Regions from separate parts of the Arthrobacter sp. SLBN-122 genome, predicted to be linked through region 2. Evidence: predicted binding sites of a transcription regulator. Region 2 holds the regulator's gene; the other holds the start of a gene.
The links. The regulator HspR, encoded in region 2, represses chaperone genes until heat shock. The targets are predictions, from matches to a motif close to AAGTTGAGTCNNNNNGACTCAACTT.
Positions count from the first base shown of each region.

Region 1: a site for HspR is predicted at 4,601-4,625, ahead of clpB (ATP-dependent chaperone ClpB). Genes of this name have one in related genera too.

Region 1 is NZ_VFMS01000001.1:1,400,149-1,415,272, forward strand. Features, by position in the region: gene FBY36_RS06595 (VOC family protein) at 1-488, opposite strand, end outside; gene FBY36_RS06600 (DUF3073 domain-containing protein) at 700-933, opposite strand; gene FBY36_RS06605 (septum formation family protein) at 1,205-1,882, shown strand; gene clpB (ATP-dependent chaperone ClpB) at 1,929-4,571, opposite strand; gene FBY36_RS06615 (sulfate/molybdate ABC transporter ATP-binding protein) at 4,697-5,788, opposite strand; gene FBY36_RS06620 (ABC transporter permease) at 5,785-6,672, opposite strand; gene modA (molybdate ABC transporter substrate-binding protein) at 6,669-7,490, opposite strand; gene FBY36_RS06630 (TOBE domain-containing protein) at 7,487-7,897, opposite strand; gene FBY36_RS06635 (DUF4031 domain-containing protein) at 8,013-8,882, shown strand; gene FBY36_RS06640 (2-phosphosulfolactate phosphatase) at 8,879-9,688, shown strand; gene FBY36_RS06645 (VOC family protein) at 9,745-10,128, shown strand; gene FBY36_RS06650 (YccF domain-containing protein) at 10,125-10,541, opposite strand; gene FBY36_RS06655 (phosphoribosylanthranilate isomerase) at 10,636-11,247, opposite strand; gene FBY36_RS06660 (HutD/Ves family protein) at 11,353-11,922, shown strand; gene FBY36_RS06665 (Gfo/Idh/MocA family protein) at 11,906-13,222, opposite strand; gene ggh (glucosylglycerate hydrolase) at 13,226-14,590, opposite strand; gene FBY36_RS06675 (ABC transporter ATP-binding protein) at 14,587-15,124, opposite strand, start outside.
Region 2 is NZ_VFMS01000001.1:1,514,515-1,529,638, forward strand. Features, by position in the region: gene FBY36_RS07135 (fumarylacetoacetate hydrolase family protein) at 1-915, shown strand, start outside; gene FBY36_RS07140 (GntR family transcriptional regulator) at 908-1,582, shown strand; gene hpaE (5-carboxymethyl-2-hydroxymuconate semialdehyde dehydrogenase) at 1,630-3,168, shown strand; gene hpaD (3,4-dihydroxyphenylacetate 2,3-dioxygenase) at 3,212-4,297, shown strand; gene hpaH (2-oxo-hept-4-ene-1,7-dioate hydratase) at 4,301-5,086, shown strand; gene FBY36_RS07160 (HpcH/HpaI aldolase family protein) at 5,071-5,886, shown strand; gene FBY36_RS07165 (NAD-dependent succinate-semialdehyde dehydrogenase) at 5,914-7,419, shown strand; gene FBY36_RS07170 (aldehyde dehydrogenase family protein) at 7,669-9,078, shown strand; gene FBY36_RS07175 (hypothetical protein) at 9,139-9,525, opposite strand; gene FBY36_RS07180 (heat shock protein transcriptional repressor HspR) at 9,707-10,132, opposite strand; gene FBY36_RS07185 (DnaJ C-terminal domain-containing protein) at 10,148-11,119, opposite strand; gene FBY36_RS07190 (nucleotide exchange factor GrpE) at 11,469-12,170, opposite strand; gene dnaK (molecular chaperone DnaK) at 12,174-14,042, opposite strand; gene FBY36_RS07200 (hypothetical protein) at 14,275-14,721, opposite strand; gene FBY36_RS07205 (TetR/AcrR family transcriptional regulator) at 14,812-15,124, opposite strand, start outside.

The DNA of each region.
Region 1 (15,124 bases), 110 kb from region 2:
TGCTGGAAGAATCCGATGGCGGCCTGCGGCTCGGGCGTGAAGAGCTCGGCCCAGGCCAAGGCGCCGGGTTCATTGAAGAGATGGCTGCCGTAGTGGGTACCCGCCTGCCAGATCCCGGTGGTTCCGCCGCCGGGAGGGGCCAGGAAGCCCAGTACGCCGGTATCGCCCACTTTCTCGGGCCCAAACTGCACGGTACCGCCGGAATGACGGGCATCGCGGAGCAGCTCCGCGGCGTCCGGGACCGCAAAGTAGACGTTCCACTCGGCAGCAGTCCCTGCCTCCAGCTGCAAGGGATTTTGCGGCGCTATGGTGGCCACCAAGTGCCCGCGGACAAAGGCCTGAGCATAGCTGCGGCCGTCCGGTGTGGGGAAGTCCTCGTAGGTCCAGCCGAAGACCCGTCCATAGAAGTCTTTGGCGGCAGCAACATCGGGGGTCTGCAAATCCGCCCAGCAAGGCTCGCCGCTGGCGTATGTGGTCCGAACAGTCATGCGGTCAGGTTACCAACCAACACGGAAAGCCCGCTGCCCTACCGGTATTCCGGTATGGCAGCGGGCTCCGTGAAGTAAGCGGTCACCCGAAAACGGGTATCAAAAAGGAGGTCCGCACATTCCCTGGGTCCAAACAGCAGCTCCTGCAGAACCAGAATGTGCTTTCGCGCCACAGCAGCCGGGCCCGGAGGCCACAGCAGGCTTGCGACAACTAGCCGATGCGACGGTGGTCTACCTCGTCGTCATCGTCATCCAAATCATCCGCGTACTTATCCACATAAGCCGAATAGTCCGGTTCGACCGGTTCATTCGAGTAATGGCTCGTTGAACGGCTGCCCGGGCCCGTCAGCTCACGCTGAAGTGCCGAGTAGTCAGTGTTCGGGGAGTAGTACTTAATGTCCCGAGCCTGCTTGGTAGCTTTTGCCTTTTGACGGCCGCGCCCCATGGCGTGACCCCCTTTTGTACTTGGACCGGAGGTGGTCACCTTGGCGATCGGTGAGGCCCCGGAATGTTTGGTCAATTTGTCGTACACCTAGATTACATGCTTTCGGCGGGCCCCGCTTGCCGCCTCGGGGTCCGGACGGCCGGGTGGGGTACCATGGCGCACCTCCACCCGCGGGATTCCGGCATTTTTCTTGGGTAGAGTCACTTAAGAACTGCCGATTTTGTCTGGCCTTTGGCGAGCCGCGGAACCAAACCCAGGAGGATGCGAACCCGTGAACCACCAGGACATCCCGCCCAAACCCGCTTCGCCCCCGCAGACCGGTAGCGTGCCACAGATCCAGGGCGGGACCGGCCCGGCCCCGGCTCCGGAATCCGTCACCTGGTCCCAGCCCCGCCACGATCCCGCGCCGGAAAATCACGTCAACAGGAAGCCTGCCCTGTGGAAGGCGCTTCTCGTCACCGTTATCGTCGCCGTAGCGGGCTCACTGGTGTGGCTTGCCGTCTGGCTGAATTCTTCACCCGGCAGCGAGGTGGCAAAGAATGACGCACAGGGTGTGCTGCAAACCGCCGTCACGCCGCCGGCCACTCCCCAGCCCCTTCCCCGGGAGGGTGTTGCACCCGCTGCCTACGCGATTGGTGACTGCTTCAAGGATTTCGACCCGCAGGCCCTCGCGTCCACCGTGGTGCCATGCGATACCGGCCACTCAGCCCAGCTCGTTGCGACTCTCCGCTACCCGGACAGCGCTGAGTATCCAGGGGCCGAGTCACTCAAGGCCAAAGCCCTGCAAGTCTGCCAGGCGGCGAAGCTCGGGCCGGCGGCCAAGCAGTTCCAGCTCAACTACCAGCGCACCTTCCCCAGCAGCACCAGCTGGGAATCCGGCGACCGGAGGGTGGATTGCTACGTCGCGGCCGACACCGGCAATGTGATTAACGCAAACGTGCTGCCCTGACGGTTCACCCGCCAGGGCAGCACGGTCCGCATCACAAGGCCGGCGGCTAGTCCTTCCGCCTGACCGACAGGCCGGAGCTCGGGGCCCCAGTCATTGTGTCCACGTTGCCCCCAGTCAGTTCGCCGAAGTCCGGCGCCGTATCAACCAGCACGGTGTCGCCGTCGCTGATCTCACCGGCGAGGATGGCCTTGGCCAGCCGGTCGCCGATCTCGCGCTGCACCAGGCGTCGCAGCGGCCGGGCGCCGTAGGCGGGGTCGTAGCCGGACAGCGCCAGCCACGCCTTGGCGCTGTCGGTGACATCGAGGGTGAGCCGCCGCTCGTGCAGCCTGCGCCCCAGTTCGCCGACGTGCAGCTCCACGATGTGGGCCAGCTCCTCCACCGTGAGGGCGTCGAACAGCACCACTTCATCGAGCCGGTTGAGGAACTCCGGCTTGAAGGACGCGTTCACCGTGGCCATAACGGCATTGCGCTTGGCCTCGGCGTCCAGGGACTGGTCCACCAGGAACTGGCTGCCCAGGTTGGACGTGAGCACCAGGATCACGTTGCGGAAGTCCACGGTGCGGCCCTGCCCGTCGGTGAGGCGGCCGTCGTCGAGCACCTGCAGGAGGATGTCGAACACCTCGGGGTGCGCCTTCTCCACTTCGTCCAGCAGCACCACGGAGTAGGGACGACGGCGGACGGCCTCGGTCAGCTGCCCGCCTTCCTCGTAGCCGACGTAGCCCGGAGGCGCCCCCACGAGCCGGGCAACAGAATGCTTCTCGCCGTACTCGGACATGTCGATCCGCACCATGGCGCGTTCGTCGTCGAACAGGAAGTCCGCCAGGGCCTTGGCCAGCTCGGTCTTGCCCACGCCGGTGGGGCCCAGGAACAGGAAGGAACCGGTGGGCCGGTTGGGGTCGCTGATGCCGGCCCGGGCACGCCGGACGGCGTCTGACACAGCGGCCACTGCCTTGCTTTGGCCGATGAGCCGCCTGCCGAGTTCCTCCTCCATGTGCAGCAGCTTCTGGCTTTCGCCCTGCAGCATGCGGCCGGCGGGGATGCCGGTCCATGCGGAAATGACCTCGGCGATGTCTTCCGCCGTCACTTCCTCCGCCACCATCTGTGCGGACTTGTCCGTCACGGCAGCCTCCGCTTCGGCAGCGGCGTTGAGTTCGCGTTCCAGCGCCGGGATTTCCCCGTAAAGGATGCGGGAGGCTGCCTCCAGGTCGCCCTCGCGCTGGGCCTTGTCCGCGGCGGAGCGCAGCTCATCCAGCTTGGCCTTCAGGTCACCCACCCGGTTCAGGCCGGCCTTTTCGGCCTCCCACCTGGCGTTGAGTGCGGAGAGTTCCTCTTCCTTGTCCGCCTTGTCCGCCCGGAGCGCGGCCAGCCGTTCCACGGAGGCGGCGTCAGTCTCGCCCTCCAGCGCGAGCTCTTCCATGGTGAGCCGGTCCACCTGGCGCCGCAGCTGGTCGATCTCCTCCGGAGCGGAGTCGATCTCCATGCGCAGCCGGGACGCGGCTTCGTCCACCAGGTCAATGGCCTTGTCCGGCAGCTGGCGGCCCGAGATGTAGCGGCTGGACAGGGTGGCGGCGGCCACCAGGGCGGAGTCCGCGATGGACACTTTGTGGTGCGCCTCGTAGCGCTCCTTGAGGCCGCGGAGGATGCCGATGGTGTCTTCGACACTGGGCTCGCCCACATACACCTGCTGGAAGCGGCGTTCCAGGGCTGCGTCCTTTTCGATGTTCTCGCGGTACTCGTCAAGCGTGGTGGCACCAATCAGGCGCAGCTCGCCGCGGGCCAGCATGGGCTTGAGCATGTTGCCGGCGTCCATGGAGGAATCACCGGTGGCACCCGCCCCCACCACGGTGTGGATCTCGTCGATGAAGGTGACGATCTGGCCCTCGGAGCCCTTGATTTCCTCCAGGACCGCCTTCAGCCGCTCTTCGAACTCACCGCGGTATTTGGCGCCGGCCACCATTGAGCCGAGGTCCAGGGAGATGAGGGTCTTGCCGCGCAGGCTTTCCGGGACGTCACCGGCCACCATCCGCTGCGCGAGCCCTTCCACTACAGCGGTCTTGCCCACACCGGGTTCGCCGATGAGTACCGGGTTGTTCTTGGTGCGCCGCGACAGGACCTGGACCACGCGCCGGATTTCGGAGTCGCGGCCGATCACGGGGTCCAGTTTGCCGGCGCGGGCCATCGCGGTGAGGTCGGTCCCGTACTTCTCGAGCGCCTGGAAGGTGTTTTCGGGGTCCGGGCTGTCCACCTTGCGGTCACCGCGGACTCCGGGCAGGGCAGCCAGGAGCGCTTCGCGGGAGGCGCCGGCGTCGCGCAGCAGGCGGGCCGCGGCATCGTTGCCGGCCGACAGGCCCACCAGGAGCACTTCGGTGGAGACAAAGGAGTCGCCCAGGCGGTCCGCTTCCTCCTTGGCATGCTGGATGGCCTGCAGGGCGGGCCGGGACAGCTGCGCTTGCTGGCTGGAGCCGCCGGACGTGGCGGGCAGGGCCTTGATGGCGCTGCTGGCCTGGACGCTGACGGCATCGGGATCGGCACCGGTGGCGCGAAGCAACGCGACGGCGACGCCCTCACGCTGGTCCATCAGCGCCTTGAGGAGGTGGGCTGGTTCCACCTGCGGGTTCCCGGCCGTCGAGGCGTTCATTGCGGCGGCGGAAAGAGCCTCCTGGCTCTTGGTGGTGAATTTGACGTCCAAAGAGAGCTCCTTTCTGGGGCTTGTTGACTAAGTTGAGTCTACTACGCTCAACTTTGGACGGCGAGGTCCAGTAGCCATGTTTGCCCAAGGCGAAATACCTGTCCAGAGCCGGAGGTCCCGCCGCCCTAGGTTCCGTACACGGCGACGGCAGCCGCCTTGACCACGAAGTGCACCGTCATGCCGGGGACAAGGCCGAGGTCGGCGGAGGCGGCGGGGGTGATGTCCGCGGCCAGGCCGCCGGCGCGGACGCGGATCTGGTCGCCGTGCGGCTCGAGGTCCGTGATGGTGACGGCGAACGAGTTCCGGGGGCTGCCGTGCGCGTCGTTGAGGAACACGGAGACGGCCGACGGCGGAAAGACGGCGACGCCGGGGCCGTGCGGCCTGGGCAGCGGGGCAGGTTCGCCGTGCGGGATTGGCTCCGCGGCGAAGGATTCGTCATCGTGGCCGGTGATTGTGAGTCCCTCACTGGTCCGCACCCCCGCGCCGTCCAAGGTGCCCGGAATGAAGTTCAGTCCGGCGAGCCCGGCTGCAAAGGAACTGCGCGGCCGCTCCAGCACTGTGCGGGTTGGGCCTTCCTCAACAATCCGGCCGCCCTCCAGGATGACCACCCGGTCCGCGAGCATCAGCGCGTCCAGCACGTCATGGGTGACGATGATCGCCTGCCGTCCGGCAAGGACCCGCTTGAAGAGCCGGCGCAGCAGCGGGGCGGAGTGGATATCCAGGGCGGCCAGCGGCTCGTCGAGCAGGAGGAGCGCCGGGTCGGCGGCCAGTGCACGGGCCACGGCCACGCGCTGGGCCTGGCCGCCGGAGAGTTGGGCAGGACGCCGCGCGGCCAGGTCTCCGGCTTCGACCTCAGCCAGCCAGCGCCGGGCCTGCTCCTCCGCGACTCTTTTGGAAACGCCGGCACTGCGGGGGCCGAAGGAGACATTGTCCAGGGCGTCCAGGTGGGGGAAGAGCAGGGGTTCCTGGGCGAGCAGGGCGGTGCCGCGGTGGTGCGGCGGTGACCACGTACGCTTCCCGCCGTCGAGGTCGAAGAGCGTCCTGCCATTGAGTTGGGCCATGCCACTGTCAGGCCTTAGCAGGCCCGCGATGCCGGCGAGCAGGGTTGATTTGCCGGCGCCGTTGGGCCCCATGACGGCCACGGTTTCGCCCGGCCGGACCGTCAGGGCCACGTCGAAGTCCCGCCCGGCCACCACTGTCTGGAAGGACAACGTCACCGGACGTCCCCTCCTGCCGGGGCCGGCGTCGTCGTCCGTTGTCCTGATCCGGCACGGTCCGCTGCCGGGCGCCGGTAGGCAAGCGCAACCACTGCCACGGCGACGGCTACGAGCACCAGGGACAGGGCGACGGCGGCGTCCGGGTCCGTTTCGCGCTGCAGGTAGATTTCCAGCGGCAGGGTCCGGGTCACCCCCTGCAGGCTGCCCGCGAAGGTCAGCGTGGCGCCGAACTCGCCCAGGCTCCGGGCGAAGGACAGCACTGCGCCCGACGCCAGCCCGGGCAGGACCAGCGGAAGCGTGACGCGCCGGAACACCGTGCCGGGCCGGGCGCCCAGCGTCGCGGCCACGGCCTCGTACCGTGAGCCTGAGGTCCGCAGCGCCCCCTCAAGGCTCACCACCAGGAACGGCAGCGCAACGAACGTCTGTGCCAGGACCACCGCCGTGGTGGAGAACGCGATCTGCAGGCCGAGCACATTCAGCGTCTGCCCCAACAGCCCCTGCCTGCCGAACGTGTAGAGGAGGGCAATTCCGCCCACCACCGGGGGAAGCACCAGCGGCAAAAGCACCAGCGAGCGCAGCAGCCCCTGCAGGCGGAAGGTGTCCCGCGCCAGGACCAGGGCCAGGGGAACGCCCAGCACAATGCACAGCAGGGTGCTCGCCGCCGAGGTCCGCAGGCTCAGTCCCAGCGCAGTCAGCGACGACGGGGAGGTCACCAGCGGAAGGAATTGTGCCCAGTCCACGCGGAGCACCATAGCCAAAAGCGGGAGCACGACGACGACGGCGGCCAGGACGGCCAGCGCGCGGACCCAGACGGGGATGCCAGAGTAGGCAGGACTCGGGGTGCGCAGGCGTGCCGGTGGCGGGCCTGCTTGCTGCCGGGTCATGTGCTGCTTCCGTTGCCGGCACCCGGTGGGCCGAACCCTGCAGCGGCGAGGGCCTCCTGGCCCTCCGGGCCCGTGACCAGGTCCAGGAAGGCCTGGGCGGTGGCCCTGTTCCGGCTGCCGGCAACCCCGGTGATGGGGTAGATGTTCACCGCGCTTCCCGACTCCGGGAACTGGATACCCGCCGCCTTGGACCCGGCGGCCTTGATGTCCGTGCCATAGACCAGGCCGGCGTCGGCCTCGCCGGAGGTGACCTTGCCCAGGACGTCTGTGACCGCGTTCTCCTCACTGACCGGGCTCAAGGTAACTCCGGCCGCCTCCGCCGCCCTGGCCGTGGCTGCCCCGCAGGGCACCTGCCTGGCGCAGGTGACCAGTTTGACGCCCGGCCGGGCCAGGTCCTTGAACCCTGCGATGCCCGCAGGGTTGCCGGGCGGCACGGCGATGGCAAGGGTGTTAGTGGCGAAGTTCCGGGGCGCGCCCTCAGTAAGGCCGCCGTCCTGCAGCTTCTGCATGGTGGCCGCGTCCGCGGCGGCGAAGACGTCCGCGGGTGCCCCCTGGCTGATCTGGCTGGCCAGGTCCGAGGACCCGGCGAAGCTCAGGGTGACTGTGGTGCCAGGGTTTTCCGCCTCGAAAGTGCGGGCCAGCTGGGTGAAGGTGGCCTTGAGGGAGGCGGCGGCGAAAACGGTGATGGTGCCGCCTGGCTTGGCCCCGGAGCCGGTTCCCGGAGCGCTCCCGGTTACTGCGCTGCCGGTTACTGCGCAGCCGGAAAGGACGGCCGCCAGCAACAGCGTGGCGGCCGGCAGGATGCGTCCCCGGATCATGCCGTGGCCCGTCCCTTCGGGGATTCGATGATGACCGTTGTTGCCTTGACCACCGCGGTGGCCACCGAGCCCGGCTCCAGGCCCAGCTCGCGCACGGCTTCGCTGCTCATCAGCGAGACCACCCGGAACGGCCCGCACTGCAGTTCCACCTGCGCCATGACCTTGTCCGTAATGACGTTGGTGACCAGGCCAACGAACCGGTTCCGCGCCGAGCTGCTGCCGCTCTTGGGGTCGTCCGGAAGCTGGGCCAGCTTCTGTGCGTGCGTTGCCAGCTCGAGGCCGTCCACTGCGAGCCGGCCGGACTCGTCCCGGAGCGGCGTCAACGTTCCGTGCTCCGTCCAGCGCCGGACGGTATCGTCGCTCACGCCCAGGAAACGGGCAGCTTCGGAAACGCGAATGAGGGCCATACCGTGATTCTAATCCGCAAATGCGGCAATACGTCTAGCATCAGCAGGTATTGAGGATTTCGGCTGGACACGTCGTTTCCGGTCTGGGCACCAGGGGCGCCACTAGACTCCTTCCATGGCCATCTACATCGACCCGCCGCTGTGGCCTGCACACGGAACACACTTCTCGCATCTGGTATCGGACTCGTCCCTCGACGAGCTGCATGCATTCGCCGCTGCTGCCGGGATCCCGGAGCGGGCGTTCGACGGCGACCATTACGATGTGCCGGAACGCCGCCTTGAGGAGCTGGTGGCGGCCGGGGCGGTCCCGGTGGAGGGCAGGGTGCTGGTCCGCAAACTCATTGCCAGCGGATTGCGGATCCCGGCGCGACGGCGGAACAAATCGCTGAAAGTCCCGCTGCTGGCCCGCTGGGAAGCCATCATGCCCGGCCACGACGCACTCTTTCTGGACCTCCTGGACCGGTGGAGCGAACCGCACCGCCACTATCACGGCTGCACGCACCTGTTATCGGTGCTGGAGGCGCTTGACCTGCTCACCGAGCCCGGCGAGGCGCCCCGGACAGTGCTGCTGGCGGCCTGGTTCCACGATGCCGTGTACCGCGGGTCGGCGGGCCAGGACGAGGAGGAGTCTGCCCGGCTGGCTGAAAGCAGGCTGGCCGGGAGCAGACTGCCGGCGGACGAGGTGGCGGAAGTGGCACGGCTTGTCCGCCTTACGTCGGAACACCGGCCGGAGCCAGGGGACGACGACGGCGCCCTCCTCTGCGACGCGGACCTTTCAGTCCTGGGCGGCGAACCTGAGGAGTACGCCCGCTACCTCGCCGCCGTCCGGAAAGACTACGCCCACATCGGTGACGCCGACTTCTCAGCCGGCAGGGCCGCCGTCGTGCGCCAACTGCTGGAACTGGACCCGCTCTTCCACCACCCGCGGGCCCGGGAACTGTGGCAGGACGCCGCGCACCGGAACCTGAAAGGTGAACTGGCATGAACGCTCCGGGTTCCAGCCCGCGGCACACGCACTCTGCCAATGCCGCACACCGCCAGCTCCCTTTCACGGTCAGGCTGGACTGGGGGCTGGAGGGAGCCACGACCGTGGCAGCGGGCGCCGACATTGCGGTGGTGGTGGACGTCCTTTCCTTCGGCACCTGCGTCAGCGTGGCACTGGACCGGGGCGCTGAAATCTTCCCCTATCCCTGGCGGGATACCAGCGCCGAAGACTTCGCCGCCCACCACCAGGCCCAGCTGGCCGGCCCCCGCGGCGGCGGCGGCCTGAGCCTCTCCCCCGCCAGCTTCCGCGCTGCGGAGTCCCTGGAAAGAGTGGTCCTGCCCTCCCCCAATGGATCGGAACTGTGCCACGCGCTGGCCGCGGACGTGCCGCTGGTCGCCGCCGTGTGCCTTCGGAACGCCGCAGCCACTTCCGACTGGGTGGCGGCGAACCTCCCGGGAGACGCGGTACTGGCAGTGGTGGCCGCCGGTGAACGCTGGCCTGACGGCAAGCTGCGGCCTGCCGTGGAGGACCAAATCGGCGCCGGGGCTTTCATCGCAGGGCTGGCGGCCGCCGGCAGGGGCGGCTATGAAGCCGGGGACGGCAGGCACGGCTACGCACCGGAGGCCGTTGCCGCCATGGCCGTGTTTGAAGCCGCGGAACCACGGCTGCGCGAAATGCTGCAGCAGTGTTCCAGCGGCCGTGAGCTGTCCGGAGCCGGCTATGCGGAGGATGTGGACATTGCCGCCGAACTGGACCAAAGCGATTCGGTGGCCATCCTGCGGAACGGGGCCTTCCGGCCGCTGTGAGGGCCCCAGCCTTGCACGTGTTTACGGATCACGGAACCGGATGCAAAACTGCAGGGATGAGCCTGCGCATCCAAGCCCTCGCCATTGATTCCACCGACCCCCGGGTTCCTGCCGCCTTCTGGGAAAAGGCGCTCGGCTGGCGCCGCACCCACGAAGAGGACGACGAGATTGTGCTCGAACCGCCGGCGGGCAGCCCCGAAGACGGCGTGCTGCCCGACCTGCTTTTCCTCCGGGTCCCGGAACGGAAGGAACTCAAGAACCGCCTTCACCTGGACCTCCGCCCCGAAGACCAGGACGCAGAGGTCGCCAGGCTGGAAGAACTGGGCGCCCGTCAGATCACAGTGGGACAGGGTGCGGCGGCAACATGGGTTGTCATGGCTGACCCGGACGGCAATGAGTTCTGCGTGCTCCGCGCCCTGCGGCCGGACGAATCCGCCTAGCGGTAGCTGCTGACCGGGTAGTTGCTCACGAAAGGCGTATTGGTGGGCACGATCTGCTTACCCAGCGGCATAAGGGATACCGGAATGAGCTTCAGGTTGGCGATGGCCAGCGGGATGCCGATGATGGTCACGGCCATGGCGAACGCAGTCACCACGTGGCCGATGGCGATCCAGATCCCGGCCACGAGCAGCCAGATCACATTGCCCAGCAGCGAAAAGACACCGGTGCCGCCTGGTTTGTCCACCACCATGCGGCCAAACGGCCACAGGGTGTAGGCGGCAATCCGGAATGAGGCAATGCCCCAGGGGATGGTGACGATCAGCAGGCAGCAGACCACGCCTGCCAGGAAATAGCCCAAGGCCAGCCAAAAGCCGCCGAAAACCAGCCAGATGATGTTCAGAAGTGTCTTCATGCACCTATTGTGCCCCCAGCCGTTGCGGGACCAAGCTGGGGGACTCCCCTGATTCAGCCCTGATCCCCGCCTTGGGCTGAATCAGGTGCAGCGCCTAAACCGTGGCAGCTGCCTTTGCCGCCTGGACAAAGGCCCGGACTTTGGCCAGGTCCTTCACTCCGCGGGATGCTTCCACGCCGGAGGAAACGTCCACTCCCCAGGCATGCGCCGCCGCTGATGCCTGGCCAACATTGGCGGCATCGAGGCCGCCGGCGAGCAGCCAGTTCCGTCCCCGCAGCGCCGGCAGGGCCGCCACCGAGGCGTAGTCCCAGGATTCCCCTGAGCCCGGCACGGCGGCGTCAATCAGGAGCAGGTCCTCGCCCCAGTCTTCGAACTCATCCTGTCCGGTACCCATGGTGACGGCCCTGATCAGCTTCATGCCGGCGTCGTGCACCGTTGCCACGTCCGTGCGTGACCGCGCACCGTGCAGCTGGATCCATTCCATGCCCGCGGCCCGGGCGATGGCGATGGCATCCGCCACCGGCTCGTCCCGGAAGACTCCGATGGGGGAAACTCCGCTGGGGACCGCTGCCAGCAGGGAGGCAGCCTGCGACGGCGAGACAACCCGGGGGCTGGCGGTGAGCACAAATCCCACGGCATCCGCGCCGGCATCCACCGCTTCGCGCACCGATTCGGGGGTGCTGAGACCACACACTTTGACGAACATTCCCGGCTCCTTCAGGCTGTTTTCGTGATGACCCCCCGCAGGAGAGTAGCAGGCACAGGGCACACGCTGCGACGCGTGACCACCGCGGCGAACTAGGCTGGGCTGATGCAGATCATCCGCTTCGCTGACCTCAAGGCCGAACCATGGCGCAACGGCGGCGGCGTGACCAAGGAAATCGCACGCAAGGGCACCGACGACGGCGGCTGGGACTGGCGGGTGAGCATCGCTGACGTCGCCAAGGCAGGGGACTTTTCCACCTTCCCCGGCATGGAGCGCGTCCTGACGGTCATTGAAGGGGAACTGCTGGTGCTCAGCGTCGACGGCGCCGAACACGCCATGGAAAAGTACCGGCCCTTCAGATTCGACGGCGGCGCGGCCACCACGGCCAAGCTGCCCACCGGCGACATCCGGGACCTCAACGTCATCACGCGCACGGCCGCCTGCAAGGGCTACACCTCCATCATTGAGCTGTCCAAAAAGCGTGCCCACCCCGTCTTTGAGGGGCAGCTTGGCGTGCTGCTGCAGGGACAGGCGAAGGTCAGTGAACGCGGGGCCGAACCGCTGGAGCTGGGCCGGTACGACGCTGTGATTGGTTCCGACGCCGACTCCCCCGAAATCCTGGGCCGCGGCTTCCTGGCCGTGGTGTCGATCGACCCGGTTACCGCGCAGGGCTGAACTCCTCCACCGCTGCGACGGTGCCCCGCCGGCGCGCGTGCTCAGCGGCAAAAACCACGCCGTGGCTGACAAGCGACTCCTCCAGTCCCGACACGACTCCTGACCAGTCTCCGGTGGCCAGCGCCCCCACCCACGCCTGCACGAGGCCCCTGTCGCCGCCCTCGTGCTTTTCGCCCTGGAGCTGTGCAGTAGCGGCCGGGATCGGGTAGACGGTGGTTTCCCCGGTCAGGAAGTCATAGGCCGAGACGGTGCCGGCCTCGACTGTGATTTCCCCGTGACTGCCGAAAATCCTGGTGATCCGTGGGCCCTTGGCGGTAAAAGCGGTGGCTGTGAAAGCGGCCGTTGTCCCGTTTTCGTACTCAATGTTCACCACCTGGTGGTCCACCACGTCGTTGCCTCCGCTGTAGACGCAGCGCCCATACGGCCCTGTTTCCAGTGCCTGCCACAGCGATTCCCGTGTGCCGCCCGGGTCCACCACGTCGGCAAAGTAGGCCCGGGCGGGGTCCGCCGCTTCACCGTTCGGAGGCCGGCCCGGCCCGTAGATGCGCAGGGCCGAATACGGGCAACGCGGTTCAGCCGGGCAGCTGATACAGCGGTCGGACGCGCCCTCCGGCGCCTCTCCGGGCCGGAAATGCGAGAGCCGGCCAAAGGAGGACACCCGCACGGGCCGGCTTCCGACGATGAAGGAAAGCCAGTCCACGTCGTGGGTGCACTTGGCCAGCAGGAAGGGGCTGGATTCTTCCTCCCGCCGCCAGTTCCCGCGCACGTACGAATGCGCGAAGTGCCAGAAACCCACAGGCTCCAGATGCTGGACGGAGATAATCCGGCCTACGGCCCCTGCAGAGAGGAGCTGCCGCAGCAGAGCCGTCAGCGGGGTGTAGCGCAGGACGTGGCAGACGGCGGCCCTGATCCCCGATTCCTGCTGCAGGCGGGCCAACTCCCCGCATCCGGCGGGGTCGGGGGCGATGGGCTTTTCGAGGAGGACGGGGTAGCCGTGGGCTGCCGCCGCGGCAAACGGCCTTCCGTGTTCGCGGTCGGGGGTGGCAATGATGATGCCGTCCGCCGGCAGCCGGGTGCGCAGCATGGCCTGCCAGTCCTCGAAGGCACCCGCGGCCGGCACGCCAAGCTCCGCCGCGAGGGCTTCGCGCAGCGGGCGGCGCGGCTCCGCGATGCCCGCCACCACGGCGCGGCCGGTATCAACTGCAAGCCGGGCATAGGCGGAGCCCCGTGCACCGGCACCGGCAATGAGGAGGCGCACGGGTGCTGTGGGCAGCGGAGCGGACGACGGCGGTGCCTCCATGGGTCAGCCGGCGTCGGCGGCGTCTGGGTCGGCGAGCCATTCCAGCGCAACGGCCGCCGTCCAGGACTGGTCCATGCTGCCCAGCGGCTCGCCCGTAAACGGCTCGTAGTACTCGGCGAAATGGCCTTCCATCAACTGGGCAAGGGACGCTTCACGCAGCCGCCGGTACCGTGCTTCGTCGCCCCGCCTGCGGAGGCAGCCCGCCAGGTACCAGTTCATCACCGGCCAGACCGGTCCGCGCCAGTATTGCCGCGGTTTGAGGCCCTCGTAGGTGGTGGAGGTTGATGCCGGCAGCGGGAAGGCCAGGCGCGGGTCGCCGGTCCAGTCCGGCCCCTCGAAGATCTCCAGCTGCCGCGGCAGCAGGGAGTGGTCCGCCGTGGAGATCAGCGGGGCGAACCCGGCCATGGTCGGCAGCCCGATCCATTCGCCGGCCAGCACATCCCGGTCCCGCGCCAGCCCTGTTTGTTCATCAACGGTGGCGTCCACGCCCTCCCGGAACTCCTGTGCCCACTCCCGCAAGCGGGGCGCGTCCCCGCGCAGGCCGATATGTTCCGCCAGCACGGCCAGGTCCTCGTTGGCCGCCGCGAAGATCGCGGACATGAAGACGTCCTTGACCTGGAAATCCATCACGCCGGGCAGCCGGGCGTCGTCGAACCGGACGTCGGCCATCTGCTGCACCAGCCAGAGGTAGCGGCTGTATTCCTCGTCGCTGGGCCGCTGGCTCAGGTCGGTCACCTTCAAGGTGTCGGTCCGGACAAAGGGCTCCATTTTCCCGGGCCGGACCCTGGAGTAGGGCCCGTCGAACCTTGGCGAGTTGTCCATCCCGGACTCCCAGCCGTGGTAGATGGTGAGCAGGCCGGAGCCGTCGCCGCCGCGGCTGCTGCGGAGCCAGGCATGCCAGCGGATCCACTGCGGCAGCGTCCGCCGGGTAAACTCCTCGGCGAGCCTGGCATCCTCGCCGCCGGCCGCCGTCGCGCGTTCCACGATGCGGCGCAGCAGCGTGGCATGCACGGGCGGCTGGCAAATGCCGCTGGACTGCACTCCCTCGGGTGACGCTCCGCGGGTTCCCCACCGCTCCACGTCCGGGAAATAGCCGGGGACGTCGGAGAAGACAATGTGCGGAATCATCCCGCTCTTCCACTGCGCCGCGAGAAGGTGGTCCAGCTCCTGCAGCGCCCGGGCCACGCTCATGGTGGACAGGCCGGTGGCCACGAACGCCGCGTCCCAGCTCCACATGTGCGGGTAAAGATTCGGTGCGGCGGTGACCATGGTGCCCAGGTCATTCCCGGCCAGGACATCCCTGGCCCGCTGCCGCATCTCCTCAAGGTCCCGAAGCGGAAACCCGGCTGCGTCCGCTTCTGCGCTCATGCCGTCAGTCCCAACTGGGTTTCAGTGTCGAAGAAGCGGAGCGCGCCTTGCTCGAAAAGCAGGCCCATCGTGTCCCCTGCGGAAACCCTGGCCGTGGAGGGGACCTGGACCTTGACGGTCTGGCCGCCCAGGTCCACCGTCAGCAACGTGGCGTGCCCCAGCGGCTCCACCACCTCCACCGCCGCGTCCAGGGATCCCTCCGAGCCGCGCTGGGCCAGGGCAATATTCTCTGCCCGGATGCCCACCATGACCGGGGTGCCGCCGGTGCGTGCCGCTGCCCTGGCCAGGAATTCGGGCGCCGCGATGCTCTGGCCGCCCACTTCCAGGGCACCCTGCTGGGTGATGCGGCCGTCCAGGAAATTCATGGGCGGCGAGCCAATGAAGCCGCCCACGAAACGGTCCGCCGGCTCCTCGTACACCGTGATGGGGTGGCCCAGCTGGGCGATCTGGCCCTTCTTCATCACCGCAACCCGGTCCGAGAGGCTCATCGCCTCCACCTGGTCGTGGGTGACGTACAGCGTGGTGGAGCCAAGC
Region 2 (15,124 bases):
ACCCCGGCCGGTGCCTCCGTGGCCAAACCCGGCGACGTCCTGGAGGTTGAGGTGGGCACCCTTGACGGCGCGCTCACCAGCGGCCGGCTGGTCACCACAGTTGAGCAAGGCACGACGGCGTTCGCTGAGTTTGGTGCCCAGCCCAAGGTGGATGACCTGCAGCGGGAGGAGGCTTATGGTTCCCGCGAAGCTGCTGGGCTCCCCGCACCCAAGCCCGCCCTTTCCGCCGAGTTGAAGGCGAAGCTGGAAAGCGTCGCCACGGCCACCCTGTCCTCCCAAATGCGCAAGCGCGGCCTCAATAACGTCAGCATCGACGGGCTGCAGGCCACCCGGCCAGACCGCCGCGTGGTGGGGCTGGCCCGGACGCTGCGCTACGTGCCCAACCGCGAGGACCTCTTCAAGACCCACGGCGGCGGTTTCAACGCCCAAAAGCGGGCCATCGACTCCGTCAACGAGGGCGAAATCCTGGTCATGGAAGCCCGCGGCGAAAAAGGAACCGGCACCGTGGGCGACATCCTGGCCCTGCGCGCCCAGGTCCGCGGCGCCGCAGCCATCGTCACCGATGGCGGCGTCCGCGACTACACCGCTGTAGCCGGCTTGGAGATGCCCACCTACTTCGCCAACCCGCACCCCGCCGTGCTGGGCCGCCGCCATATTCCGTGGGACACGGACATCACCATCGCCTGCGGCGGCGCCACCGTCCAGCCCGGCGACATCATCGTTGCCGACTCCGACGGCATCCTGGTGATCCCGCCGGCCATTGCCGAAGAACTGGTGGAGGACTGCATCCAGCAGGAAAAGGAAGAAACCTTCATCTTCGAGATGGTCAAGCAGGGCAACAGCGTGGACGGCCTCTACCCGATGAACGCCGAGTGGCGGGCGAAATATAGGGAATGGGGTGGCAATAATGACTGAAACCATGGCTGACCTCTCTGAGGCCACTCCCGGCAGCAAGTCCCAGCAGGCCTACCAGGCCGTCAAGGCGCGCATCGTGGAGGGCACCTACACTCCCGGTTACCGCCTGGTCCTGGGCGCCATTGCCAAGGATCTCGGCTTCAGCGTGGTGCCGGTGCGCGAAGCGATCCGCAGGCTGGAAGCCGAAGGCCTGGTGACGTTCGAACGCAACGTCGGCGCCACCGTGGCAGGCATCGACCCCACCGAATACCTCTACACCATGCAGACCCTCAGCATCGTGGAAGGGGCCGCGACGGCACTCTCCGCACCGCTGATCGACGGCCAGTCCATCGCCCGGGCCCGTGCAGTGAACCAGGAGATGCGCGAGTGCCTGGAGCACTTCGACCCGGTGCGCTTCACCCAGCTCAACCAGGACTTCCACAGCGTCCTGTTTGAATACTGCCCCAACCCGCACATCCTGGACCTTGTCCACCGCGGCTGGAACCGGCTGGCCGCGCTCCGCTCCTCCACCTTCCGCTTCGTCCCCGGCAGGGCCCGCGACTCCGTGGAGGAACACGAAAACCTGCTGCACCTCATCGAGACCGGGGCGGATGCAGACGACATCGAGAAAGCTGCCCGCCGGCACCGCACCGCAACCCTGGACGCTTACCTCGCCCAAACCAACTAGTACCCAAAGACCACTTGTACGGATAGAACCCAGTTAGGACTTCAACGATGACGACCTCGGTAGAAACCACCAAGCACTACGTTCCGGATGACCTGCCCACCCACATCCAGCACTACATCAACGGCCAGTTCGTGGACTCCGTCTCCGGCAGGACCTTCGATGTCCTGGACCCGGTCTCCAACCGGAACTACGCCACCGCCGCGGCCGGCCAAAAAGAGGACATCGACCTCGCCGTCGCCGCCGCCCGCGAAGCGTTCGTGAACGGCCCCTGGCCCAGGATGAAGCCCCGCGAACGTGCCCGGGTGCTGAACAAAATCGCCGACGCCGTCGAGGCCCAGGAAGCCCGGCTCGCCGAACTGGAAACCTTCGACACCGGCCTGCCGATCACCCAGGCCAAGGGCCAGGCCCTCCGCGCCGCCGAGAACTTCCGGTTCTTCGCGGACCTGATCGTCGCCCAGTTCGATGACGCGATGAAGGTCCCGGGCTCGCAGATCAACTACGTGAACCGCAAGCCGATCGGCGTTGCCGGCCTGATCACCCCCTGGAATACCCCGTTCATGCTGGAGTCCTGGAAGCTCGCCCCGGCCCTGGCCACCGGCAACACCGTGGTCCTCAAGCCCGCCGAGTTCACCCCGCTCTCGGCCTCGCTCTGGGCCACCATTTTCAAGGATGCCGGCCTGCCCGATGGCGTCTTCAACCTGGTCAACGGCCTGGGCGAGGAAGCCGGCGACGCCCTGGTCAAGCACCCGGACGTGCCGCTGATTTCCTTCACGGGCGAAACCACCACCGGGCAGACCATCTTCCGGAACGCCGCCGCCAACCTCAAGGGCCTGTCCATGGAGCTCGGCGGCAAGTCCCCGTGCGTGGTGTTCGCCGACGCCGACCTGGACGCCGCGATCGACTCCGCGCTGTTCGGTGTCTTCTCCCTCAACGGCGAGCGCTGCACCGCCGGCTCCCGCATCCTCGTTGAGCGCGCCATCTACGACGAGTTCTGCGAAAAATACGCCGCCCGGGCCAAGAGCATCGTGGTGGGCGATCCGCATGATCCGAAGACCGAAGTCGGCGCGCTGGTCCACCCGGAACACTTCGAAAAGGTCGCTTCCTACGTAGAGATCGGCAAGTCCGAAGGCCGACTCCTGGCCGGCGGCGGACGGCCGGAAGGCCTCCCTGAAGGCAACTACATCGCACCCACCGTGTTCGCCGACGTCGCCCCCGACGCCAGAATCTTCCAGGAGGAGATCTTCGGGCCCGTCGTTGCCATCACCCCGTTCGAGAACGACGACGAAGCCCTCGCCCTGGCCAACAACACCAAATACGGCCTTGCGGCCTACATCTGGACCCAGAACCTGACCCGGGCGCACAACTTCTCCCAGAACGTGGAGGCCGGCATGGTGTGGCTGAACAGCCACAACGTCCGCGACCTCCGGACCCCTTTCGGCGGCGTCAAAGCCTCCGGCCTGGGCCATGAGGGCGGCTACCGCTCCATCGACTTCTACACCGACCAGCAGGCCGTGCACATCACGCTCGGCAGCGTCCACACCCCCAAGTTCGGCAGCATCGAAGACTCCGCCACCAACGAGGGCTAACCCCTTACTTCCTGAAGAACCTGCTCAAAGAAGAGAGACCATCATGACCAACTTTGTTCCCACCCCTTCTGTCCCGGCACCGGACATTGTCCGCTGCGCCTACATGGAAATCGTGGTCACCGACCTCGCCAGGTCCCGCGAGTTTTACGTGGACGTCCTCGGCCTGCACGTCACCGAGGAAGACGAGAACAACATTTACCTGCGCTCCCTGGAGGAGTTCATCCACCACAACCTGGTCCTCCGCCAGGGACCCGTCGCCGCCGTCGCTGCCTTCGCCTACCGGGTGAAATCCCCCGCCGAAGTGGACGCCGCCGAGGCCTACTACAAGGAACTGGGCTGCCGGGTGGAGCGCCGCAAGGAAGGCTTCACCAAGGGCATCGGCGACTCCGTCCGCGTGGAGGACCCGCTGGGCTTCCCCTACGAATTCTTCTACGACGTGGAGCACGTGGAGCGCCTCACCCAGCGCTACGACCTCTACTCCGCCGGTGAATTGGTCCGCCTGGACCACTTCAACCAGGTCACCCCGGACGTCCCCAAGGGCCGCAAGTACCTGGAGGACCTGGGCTTCCGCGTCTCCGAGGACATCAAGGACGCCGACGGCGTCACCTACGCCGCGTGGATGCACCGCAAGCAGACCGTCCACGACACCGCCCTCACCGGAGGCAACGGCCCGCGCATGCACCACGTCGCGTTCGCCACGCACGAGAAGCACAACATCATCCAGATCTGCGACAAGATGGGCGCCCTGCGCATCAGCGACCGGATCGAACGCGGCCCCGGCCGGCACGGCGTGTCCAACGCCTTCTACCTCTACATCCTCGACCCGGACGGCCACCGCATCGAGATCTACACCCAGGACTACTACACCGGCGACCCGGACAACCCCACCATCACCTGGGACGTCCACGACAACCAGCGCCGCGACTGGTGGGGCAACCCCGTGGTCCCGTCCTGGTACACCGAGGCCTCCCTGGTCCTGGACCTGGACGGCAACCCGCAGCCGGTCATCGAACGAGAGGAAAAGTCCGAGATGGCGGTGACGGTTGGCGCCGACGGCTTCTCCTACACCCGCAAGGAAGGCTCCGCCGAAGGCGACCGGACCGGCTTCAAACTGGGAGTGCAGGTCTAGGAGATGCTGGAGCCGAAGACGATTGAGGCCATCGCGGATGAGCTGGTGGAAGCCGGCCGGACCCGCACCCCTGTCCCCCGCCTGACCACCCGCTACCCGGACATGACCGTGGAGGACTCCTACGCGGTGCAGCAGTTGTGGCGCCGCCGGAACGAGGAGGCCGGCCGGACGCTGGTGGGGCGCAAGATCGGCCTCACGTCCAAGGCCATGCAGGCCGCCACCGGCATTACCGAACCGGACTATGGCGCCATCTTCGACGACATGGTGCTGGAGACCGGCTGCTCCGTGGACTGGGACCGGTACACGCATCCGCGGGTGGAGGTGGAGCTGGCATTCGTCCTGAAGGACGGGCTCAAGGGCCCCGGAGTGACCATCTTCGACGTCCTGAAGGCCACCGACTACGTGGTTCCGGCCCTGGAGATCCTGGACTCCAGGATCGAGATGGAGGGCCGGACCATCGTGGACACCATCTCGGACAACGCGGCCATGGGCGCCATGGTGATCGGCGGCAACCCCGTGAAGCCGGACGCCGTGGACCTCCGCTGGGTCTCCGCCATCCTCTACAAGAACCAGACCGTGGAGGAGACCGGCGTGGCCGCGGGCGTCCTGGACCACCCTGCCAACGGCGTCCACTGGCTGGCCAACAAGATCGCCGCCCACGGCGACGCCCTGAAGGCCGGCGACATCATCCTGGCCGGATCCTTCACCCGCCCCATGTGGGTGTACAAAGGCGATACTGTCCACGCAGACTACGGACCCCTGGGGAGCGTCACATGCCGTTTCGAGTAGAGGACACCTTCCGGTCCGCCCTGGCTGCCCAAAAAGGTGAAGCAGCCCGGCCGCTGGCCGGAATGTGGGTGTGCTCCGGGAGCCCGCTGATCGCCGAGCTCTGCGCAGGGTCCGGCCTGGACTGGCTCCTGGTGGATGCCGAACACAGCCCCAACGGGCTCGAATCCATCCTGGCCCAACTCCAGGCCATCCACGGCTACCCGGTCCATACCGTGGTCCGGCCGCCGGTCAACGACACCGTGGTGATCAAGCAGTACCTGGACCTGGGCGTGCAGAACCTGTTGATCCCCATGGTGAACTCCGTGGCGGAAGCCGAGGCTGCGGTTGCGGCCACCCGCTACCCGCCGCAGGGCGTCCGCGGCGTCGGCTCGGCCTTGGCCCGCGCCGCCCGGTGGAACCGCGTCCCCGATTACTTGGCGCGGGCCAATGAGACCATTAGCGTCACCGTCCAAATCGAGTCGACGGCGGCCGTCGAGGCAGTGGAGGACATCCTCAAGGTCGACGGCGTGGACGCCATCTTCGTCGGCCCCTCCGACCTCGCAGCCTCCATGGGCCTGCTGGGACAGCAGGAACACCCCGAGGTGCGCGCCGCCGTCGAACACTGCTTGTCCGCTGCGAAGGCGGCCGGCAAGCCTGCAGGCGTCAACGCCTTCGCCCCCGCCACCGCCTGGCATTACCTGGACAACGGCGCCGGCTTCATCCTGGTGGGCGCCGACGTCGCCATCCTGGCCCGCGGCTCCGAAGCCCTCGCCGCCGAATACATCCCGCAGGCCGACGGCGGCACAACCGCGAGCTACTGACCTTCCCCTTCCTAAAGGACTTCTTCCATGACAGTTACTTCTGCGCTTTCCCCTGCCATTTCACCGGAGCGTGAAGCATCGTTGCTGGCTTCCGTGCCTACCGGCCTGCTGATCGGAGGGCAATGGCGGGAGGCGTCCGACGGCGGCACGTTCGATGTGCACGACCCCGCCACCGGAGAGGTGCTCGCCACCCTCGCCTCCGCCACGAGCGACGACGCTGTTGCGGCGTTGGACGCCGCCGACGCCGTCCAGGCGTCCTGGGCCATGACTGCATCCCGCGTGCGGGCGGAGATCCTGCGCCGGGCCTTCGACCTGGTCACCGAACGGGCCGAGGACTTCGCGCTCCTGATGACCCTGGAAATGGGCAAACCCCTGGCCGAAGCCCGTGGCGAAGTCACCTACGGCGCCGAGTTCCTGCGCTGGTTCTCCGAGGAAACCGTCCGGGACTACGGCCGCTACCTCACCACCCCCGAGGGCAGGAACAAGATCCTGGTCCAGCACAAACCCGTCGGCCCGTGCCTGCTGATCACGCCCTGGAACTTCCCGCTGGCGATGGCCACCCGCAAACTAGCCCCCGCCGTCGCCGCTGGCTGCACCATGGTCCTCAAACCCGCCAAACTCACACCTTTGACGGCCCAGTATTTTGCGCAGACGATGCTCGATGCCGGCCTGCCCGCCGGCGTCCTGAACGTCGTCTCCTCCTCCTCGGCGTCCGGGATCTCAGGTCCCCTGCTGAAGGACTCCCGGCTGCGGAAAGTCTCCTTCACCGGCTCCACCCCGGTGGGCAAACGCCTGATGGCCGACGCCGCCCAGAACGTCCTGCGCACCTCGATGGAGCTCGGCGGGAATGCCCCGTTCATTGTGTTCGAAGACGCAGACCTCGATGCCGCGGTCGAAGGGGCCATGGCGGCGAAGATGCGGAACATGGGCGAGGCCTGCACCGCCGCCAACCGGTTCCTCGTCCACGAATCCGTCGCCTCCGAATTCACCGCCAAGTTCGCAGCCGCAATGGGCGCCCTGGCCACCGGCCGCGGCACCGACCCGGCCACCCAAGTCGGGCCGCTCATCGACGCCGGCGCAAGGGACGACGTCCACGCCCTGGTGGCTGCCGCCGTCGGCGCCGGGGCAACAGCCGTCACCGGCGGGGCACCCGTGGACGGTCCCGGCTACTTCTACCAGCCCACGGTCCTCGCTAACGTGCCCAACGACGCCGCGATCCTGGGCCAGGAAATCTTCGGACCCGTCGCCCCCGTCACCACCTTCAGCACCGAAGAAGACGCCATCCGGCTCGCCAACAACACCGAGTACGGCCTTGCCTCCTACCTCTACAGCCGGGACTTCAACCGCCTGCTCCGGGTGGCGGAACAGATCGAGTTCGGCATGGTCGGCTTCAACGCCGGCGTCATCTCCAACGCAGCCGCACCCTTCGGCGGCGTCAAACAATCAGGCCTGGGCCGCGAAGGCGGAACCGAAGGCATCGCCGAATACACCACCACGCAGCACATCGGCATCGCTGACCCGTACGCGGACTAGGATGGCAGGGACGTCCGACGGCGTCACGCAGGGCATGCTTTCGGCCCACCTTCGGCGGCGGGACCCCGGAAATCCGGGGTTCCGCCGTCGCGCGTTCCGCCAAAACATGCCTGGCGTGACACGGCGTTCGCTCCCGGACAAGGGCTTTGCGCACAAAGACAAGAGCAGGGACCGGCCCTTCACCCAGACTGGGGAGTAACCCGCTACGCCGACCGGCTGGCGTCCTTGCTACTCGAAGTGGAGTATCCCTTGGAAACCTACGATGCACTCCTCGCGTCCATTTCCCCCGCGGCCGGCACCGGCCGGACCATCTTTGACCCCGCTACGGGTGAGGCTGTGGGCGAAGCACCCGTCCACGGCCTCGAGTTCCTCGAAGAAGCCGTCGCCGCTGCCGTCGCCGCCCAGCCCGTCTGGGCTGCCCTGGGCCACGACGCCCGGTCTGCCGCGCTCCTGAAAGCAGCCGACGCCGTCGAACGCTCCGCAGAGGAACTCGCCCAGCTGCTCTCCCGCGAGCAGGGCAAACCGCTCAACGGGCCCAATGCGCGCTTTGAAGTCGGGGCCTGCGTGGCCTGGCTCCGCGCCACCGCCGCACTGCCCCTGGAACCCGAAACCATCGTGGACGACGGCGAGACCCGCGCCGAACTGCATTACCGGCCCATCGGCGTCGTGGGCGCGATTGGACCTTGGAACTGGCCCATGATGATCGCCGTCTGGCAGCTGGCCCCGGCCCTGCGCATGGGCAACGCCGTGGTGGTCAAGCCGTCCGGCAACACCCCGCTGAGCGTCCTGGCCTTGGTCAAGGTCCTCAACGAGGAACTCCCCGAGGGCATCCTGTCCGTGGTCTCCTGCGGCCGGGAGGTCGGTGCCAGGCTCACCGACCACCCCGCGATCGGCAAGATCATGTTCACCGGTTCCACCGCCGGCGGCCGCGCCATCATCAAGTCCTCCGCGGACACCGTCAAACGGCTCACCCTGGAACTGGGCGGCAACGACGCCGGCATCGTCCTGCCCGACGCCGATCCCAAGGCCATCGCCACGGACATCTTCTGGGGCGCGTTCCTGAACACCGGACAGACCTGCGCCGCCCTCAAGCGCCTCTACGTCCACGATGACATCTACGACGCCGTCTGCGAGGAGCTCGTGGCGGTCGCCCGGCAGGTGCCCATGGGCAACGGCCTGGACGAGGACAACGTGCTGGGCCCGCTGCAGAACAAGGCACAGTACGACGTCGTGGCGAACCTCGTGGAGGCGGCCAAGGCTTCCGGGGCGCGCGTCCTGCTGGGCGGGAACCCGGATACCAGCCAGCCTGGTTTCTTCTACCCCACCACCCTGGTGGCGGACATCGACAACGGCAACCCGCTGGTAGCGGAGGAACAGTTCGGCCCTGCCCTGCCGATCATCCGCTACAGCAGCATCGACGAAGCAGTGGAGATGGCCAACGGGCTCGACGTCGGCCTGGGCGCCTCGGTGTGGTCCCCTGACCTGGCCGCCGCCCGGGAGGTCGCGGCCCGTATCCAGGCCGGCACCGTCTGGATCAACCGGCACGGCGCCGTGGACCCGCGCATCCCATTCGGCGGGGCCAAGCAGTCCGGCTACGGCGTCGAATTCGGCGTGGAAGGCCTCAAGGCCCTGGGCGTACCGCAGGTCATCAACGGCTGACGTTGACTCGGGAGCCCGGCACGCGGTCTGCCAGTGCCGGGCTCCCGGGGCTGTATGGCTTTACCCCAAGGCCGGGGCGGTGGACGTTCTGCCGGCGAACTGCCGGCGGGCCCACCGGGCGAGCTTCTTGCCCTTGCCCTTCCACCAGTTGTCCTCGTCCTGGTTGTGGTGGAACCGGAAGACAATGGCAACCAGGACAAACATGCCCATCACCACGTCCACCCAGGAGGACACCACCAGGGCGATGAAGACGGTCATGGCATTGGCCACGATGGACGGGATTGCCAGGGTACGGAAGACGGTACTGGCCACGTAGCGCCGGTGCGACCGCGGGACGGACAACTCACGGACCATGTCGAAGCAGACGCAGACCACAACAATGGTCTGCCCGATGGCCAACAGGATCTGCCCCGGCATGGAACTGCTGAACGCGGCCACGGATTCCATTCCCGGGCTCATGGCCGGCTCCTGATTGAAGCTTTGCTGAGATCTGTAAACACGGAAAAACCCCCAGAACTTGCAGAACCACCGCCGCTGATCCGGCGATGGTTCCATTCAAGTTCCAGGGGGCTTTTCCGTCACGAGTAGCGGGTACTCATATTTGTGATGGCTTGCCGGGAATCGGTACTTATTGCCCGAGCGCCCGCGGCCGCCACAGCATGACCGCCTGGGACCGGGGCCGGGGGCGCTGGCCGCGGGCCAGGCTCACCACGTCGCCCGCCGCACCGGCCGCGAAGATGCGCGAATCCACAGAGCGCGGCCGCCGCGCGAGTTCCTCGGTAAGTTCGGCGATCCGGCTTTGGAGGGCTGCCACCTGGTTTTCGAGTTCCAGGATGCGCTTGATCCCCTCCAGTGACACGCCTTCCTGGGACAGCCGCTGCACTTCCCGCAGCATGTTCACGTCACGCTGGGAGTAGCGCCGGGACTTTCCGGGGGCACGGCTGGGTTTGACGATGCCCAGCCTGTCGTACTGCCTCAGCGTCTGCGGGTGCATGTCCGCCAGCTCGGCCGCCACCGAAATCACGAAGATCGGCTGGTCAGCATTGATGTCCACGCCTCACCTCCGTGCCTAGAGCCGGGCCTTGGCTGCCAGGCCCTCGCGAACATCCGCCGACGACGTTGCCTCGGCGAACGCCTTGACCGCAGCCTCGGCTTCCTTGTTGAGGTTCTTGGGAACCGCGACGTCGATGGTCACCAGCAGGTCGCCGGTGGCCTTGGAGGTCTTGACGCCTTTGCCCTTCACCCGGAGGGTGCGGCCGGACGGCGTGCCCGCCGGAACACGCACCTTGACCTTGTCGCCGTCGATCGTGGGAACCTCGATGTCCGCACCCAAAGCAGCCTCCGGGAAGGTGACGGGGACATGGATCCTGAGATTGTCGCCGTCGCGCGTGTAGAACTGGTGCGGCTGGACAGCGACGGTCACCACCAGGTCACCGTTACCGGCAGCACCGGGCTGGCCCTTGCCGCGCACACGGACCTTCTGGCCGTCCTTGATGCCGGCGGGAACCCGGACATCGATCACTTCGCCGCTGGGTTCACGCAGGCCGATGGTGGTGCCGCGGATGGAACCGGCAAAGGAAATGCTGGTGGAAGCGGTCCGGTCGGCACCCTTCTGCGGGGTGCGCTGGAACCCGGGGGCTCCGCCGAAGCCGCCAAAGAGGTCCGCGAACTCGGGCGGAATACCACCCGCGGAGGGGTTGAACCCGCCGGCGTGGCGTCCGGTGTTGCCGGTGAACAGGCCGCCGAACATGTCCTCGAACCCGCCGTTCGTGGCGCCCGCGCCGCCCGGGGCAAACCGTGCCCCGCTGCCCATGGCCCGGATGGCGTCATACTGCTGGCGCTCGTCCGGATCCGAAAGCACCGAATAAGCCTCGGAGATGTCCTTGAACTTCTTCTCGGAAGCAGAGTTCCCCGCATTTGTATCAGGGTGGTGCTGCCGCGCAAGCTTCCGGTAGGCCTTCTTGATGTCGGCGTCGGAAGCGTCCTTGGCAACACCAAGGATCTTGTAAAAGTCCTTGTCCACCCAATCCTGGCTAGCCAATGGCGTTTCCTTTCAAAGTCTTCTAACTAACAGCTCTCCGCGGTACAGGGGCCCGGACCGCGCTCCGCTGGGTAGGGGGCCGTGCCCGCTCCGCGGTGCCCGCCACGCCGCGGCCCCCTACCCAGCTGCGCTTCGCTTGGTCCCACCTTAGGCGAGACAACCGCTGAGCGACGGACGGATAAGGGGCCCGGGAGTGGCTGTAAGGATCTGGCCGAGGGCCCCGACACGAGCTTGCGAGTGTTGGGAGGCCAGATCCGCTGCCGGAGCTGGGTGGCTGGGGATCGCAGATCCTCAGCCACCCAGCGTAGGGGCGGGGCCCCTTATCCGTCCGGCGCAGGTGAGAAGCCGACTAAGCCGGGACCGCCACGATGACCTGGGCTGCGCGGAGGACGCGGTCGCCTGACTTGTAGCCTGAGCGGAGCACCTGGCTGACGGTGTCAACCTCGATGTCCTCGCCGGGCTGCTGGATCAGGGCCTCGTGGATCGTGGGATCGAACTCCACGCCGGTCTCATCGATGCGTACCAGGCCGTAGGTCTTCAGCGCGTTCTCCAGTTTGGTGGCGATCGCGGCGAAGGGACCGTCGGTGAGGTCGCCGTGCTGCCGGGCGGCGTCGACGTCGTCCAGGACCGGGAGCAGGGAGTTCAGGACGCCGATGACGGCCATTTCCCCTGCCACGGCGCGGTCGCGTTCAACGCGCTTGCGGTAGTTGACGTACTCAGCCTGGAGGCGGAGCAGGTCGTTGCGCAGCTCGGCTGCCTCGGCGTTGCCGCCGGACCCTGCGGGCGCACCCTGGGCCACGGATTCCTCGGCCGGCACGTCCACGCCGTTGAGAATCTCCTCGGCCTGGGCCAGCGCGTCGCCGTCGGAATCTGCTGCCCCGGCCTGGGAACCGGCCCCGGGGGCGGACTGGCCGCCCTCCGGGTGCCGGGCCTGCCCGGTCACCGGGTCAACCTTGCGGTTGTCCCGGATGACCGGCTCCTGGCCGTTGCCCTGCGTGTTCTGCTGGCTTGCGGATGTGTTGTGCTCTTCCTCGTTACCGTGGTGCGGCATGGGTTACTTCTTCGCTTCGTCTTCGTCGATGATCTCGGCGTCGACGATGTCTTCGTCGGAGGAACCTGCCGAAGCACCGGGGGCACCCTCGGCACCTGCAGCGCCTGCGCCGTCCGGCGAACCGGGCTGGGCGTAGATGGCTTCGCCGAGCTTGGTCTGGGAAGCCTGCAGCTTCTCGAACGCGGACTTCACGGCGGCGTCGTCGGTGCCTTCGAGGGCCTTCTTGAGGCTGTCGACGTCGCCCTGGACCTCGGTCTTGACCTCTTCGGGCAGCTTGTCCGCGTTGTCGGCGATCAGCTTGTCCACCGAGTAGGCGAGCTGTTCGGCGGTGTTGCGGGTGTCGGTTGCCTCGCGGCGGGCCTTGTCCTCGGCTGCGTGCTCCTCGGCGTCACGGACCATGCGGTCAATGTCTTCCTTGGAGAGGCTGGAGCCACCGGTGATGGTCATCGACTGTTCCTTGCCGGTGCCCTTGTCCTTCGCCGAGACGTGGACGATGCCGTTGGCGTCGATGTCGAAGGTGACCTCGATCTGCGGGATGCCGCGCGGGGCCGGGGCGATGCCGGTCAGCTCGAACGTGCCCAGCGGCTTGTTGTCCCGGGTGAACTCGCGCTCGCCCTGGAAGACCTGGATGGCCACAGACGGCTGGTTGTCATCCGCCGTGGTGAAGGTCTCGGACCGCTTGGTGGGGATGGCGGTGTTGCGCTCGATCAGGTGCGTCATCACGCCACCCTTGGTTTCGATGCCGAGGGACAGCGGGGTGACGTCGATCAGGAGGACGTCCTTGCGCTCACCCTTCAGCACACCGGCCTGCAGGGCTGCACCAACGGCCACAACCTCATCCGGGTTCACGCCCTTGTTCGGCTCCTTGCCGCCGGCGAGTTCCTTGACCAGGTCGTACACGGCGGGCATACGGGTGGAGCCACCAACGAGGACGATGTGGTTGATGTCGGAGAGCTTGATGCCGGCTTCCTTGATCACATCGTGGAACGGCTTCTTGGTGCGCTCCAGCAGATCCTTGGTGAGGTCCTGGAACTTGGCGCGGGTCAGCTGCTCGTCCAGGTGGACCGGGCCGTCGGGGGTGACGGACAGGTACTGGAGCGAGACGTTGGTGCTGGTGGAGGAGGAGAGTTCCTTCTTGGCCTGCTCAGCGGCTTCGCGGAGGCGCTGCAGGGCGATCTTGTCCTTGGAGAGGTCGATGCCCTTGACCTTGAGCTGGTTCAACAGGTAGTCAACGACGCGCTGGTCCCAGTCGTCGCCGCCCAGGCGGTTGTCACCGGCGGTGGCGCGGACCTGGATGGTGGAGAAGTTGTCTTCGTCTTTGCCGACTTCGAGCAGGGAGACGTCGAAGGTACCGCCGCCGAGGTCGAAGACCAGGATGAGTTCGTCTTCCTTGCCCTTGTCCAGGCCGTAGGCGAGGGCTGCGGCGGTGGGCTCGTTGACGATGCGCAGGACGTTCAGGCCTGCAATTTCGCCGGCTTCCTTGGTGGCCTGGCGCTCGGCGTCGTTGAAGTAGGCCGGGACGGTGATGACGGCGTCCGTGACCTTTTCACCCAGGTAGGACTCGGCGTCGTTCTTCAGCTTCATGAGGATACGCGCGGAGATTTCCTGCGGGGTGTACTTCTTGGCGTCGATGTCCACCTTCCAGTCGGTGCCCATGTGGCGCTTGACCGATGCGATGGTGCGCTCGATGTTGTTGACGGCCTGGCGCTTGGCGATCTCGCCAACCAGGACCTCGCCGGACTTGGAGAATGCAACGACCGACGGCGTGGTGCGGCCACCCTCGGCGTTGGCAATAACGGTGGGCTCGCCACCTTCGAGAACGGAGACGACGGAGTTGGTGGTTCCGAGGTCAATACCTACTGCACGTGACATGTGTTGCTTCCTTCTTTCCTTGGAAACTGGTTGGCGCCCTAAGCATTGAGCGTTCTGCACTCAACTTTACTCAGGGCGCCAGCGATGTCAATTCAAAGTTGAGTGTGGTCGGCTCAACTTTGGAGACCATGTCAGGCTTTTAGCTCGATAATCCTTTGATTCCGGGCTTTCGTGCGCAGGATTACGACGGCGACCCAGGGTTTCGCCTTAGGAGAACGTAACGCCGGGCTGCTTAGCGCTCCGTATCCCGGTCGCCATGGAGCGGGCCGCGCTCTTCCGCCGTCGTTTGAACCTGGCGATCGGTGAGTCCTTCACGGATGGACTCCTCCGTGCGGCGGCCCGCAGTGCCGGCATCGCCGTAGTCGCCTTCCTCGTACTCGCCGTCAGCAACGTCGCGTTCGGCAGCGCCGCGTTCGGGCTCGTTGTTCGTGCCGGAGCCGCCGTAGTCGCCGTCCACGTACTGCCCGCCCTCTCCCGCGCCAGCAGCAGGAGTCGAGACTGTTCCGGCAGCGCCGTAATCGCCCTCCGGATATTGCTCACCCAGTTCCCCGGCCGGCCTTTCCACGGCCCCGGCGTCGCCGTAGTCGCCGTCCACGTACTGCCCGCCTTCCCCTTCAAGTCCGGGGGCGCTGCTGCCCTTGCGGGGCTCCTCGGCTGCAACTTCAGGGTTCTCAGTCATGGTGCATCTCTCCTTCGAGGCTCCGCGTCCATGCGGGCGCACTGGCAGTCTATCGACGGCCCGGGCGCATCAACAGGGCTTCGCCGGCACTTATCGGGAGGCCCGGACCGGCAGTCCGGCGACGCCTGCCAGCACGGCGAGGTGATGGTCGAAGAGCTCCGCAGGAGCCCTGAACGTGTCCGGCCCGTACTGGTTGAACACCTCAAAACTGACCGCGCCGGAGAGGGAGCTCCACACCAGGACACCCCGCGCCACGAGCTCCTCTGGGAGGTCCAGGCCGTACTCCGAACGGATGGCGGCCAGGTCGGCGGCCAGGGTTGGCGGCAGCTGCGGGGAGCCTTCGGCCGGAAGTGACAACTGGCCGGCCCGGGAAGCCGCGTCCAGGATCCCGATGAGGCTGACG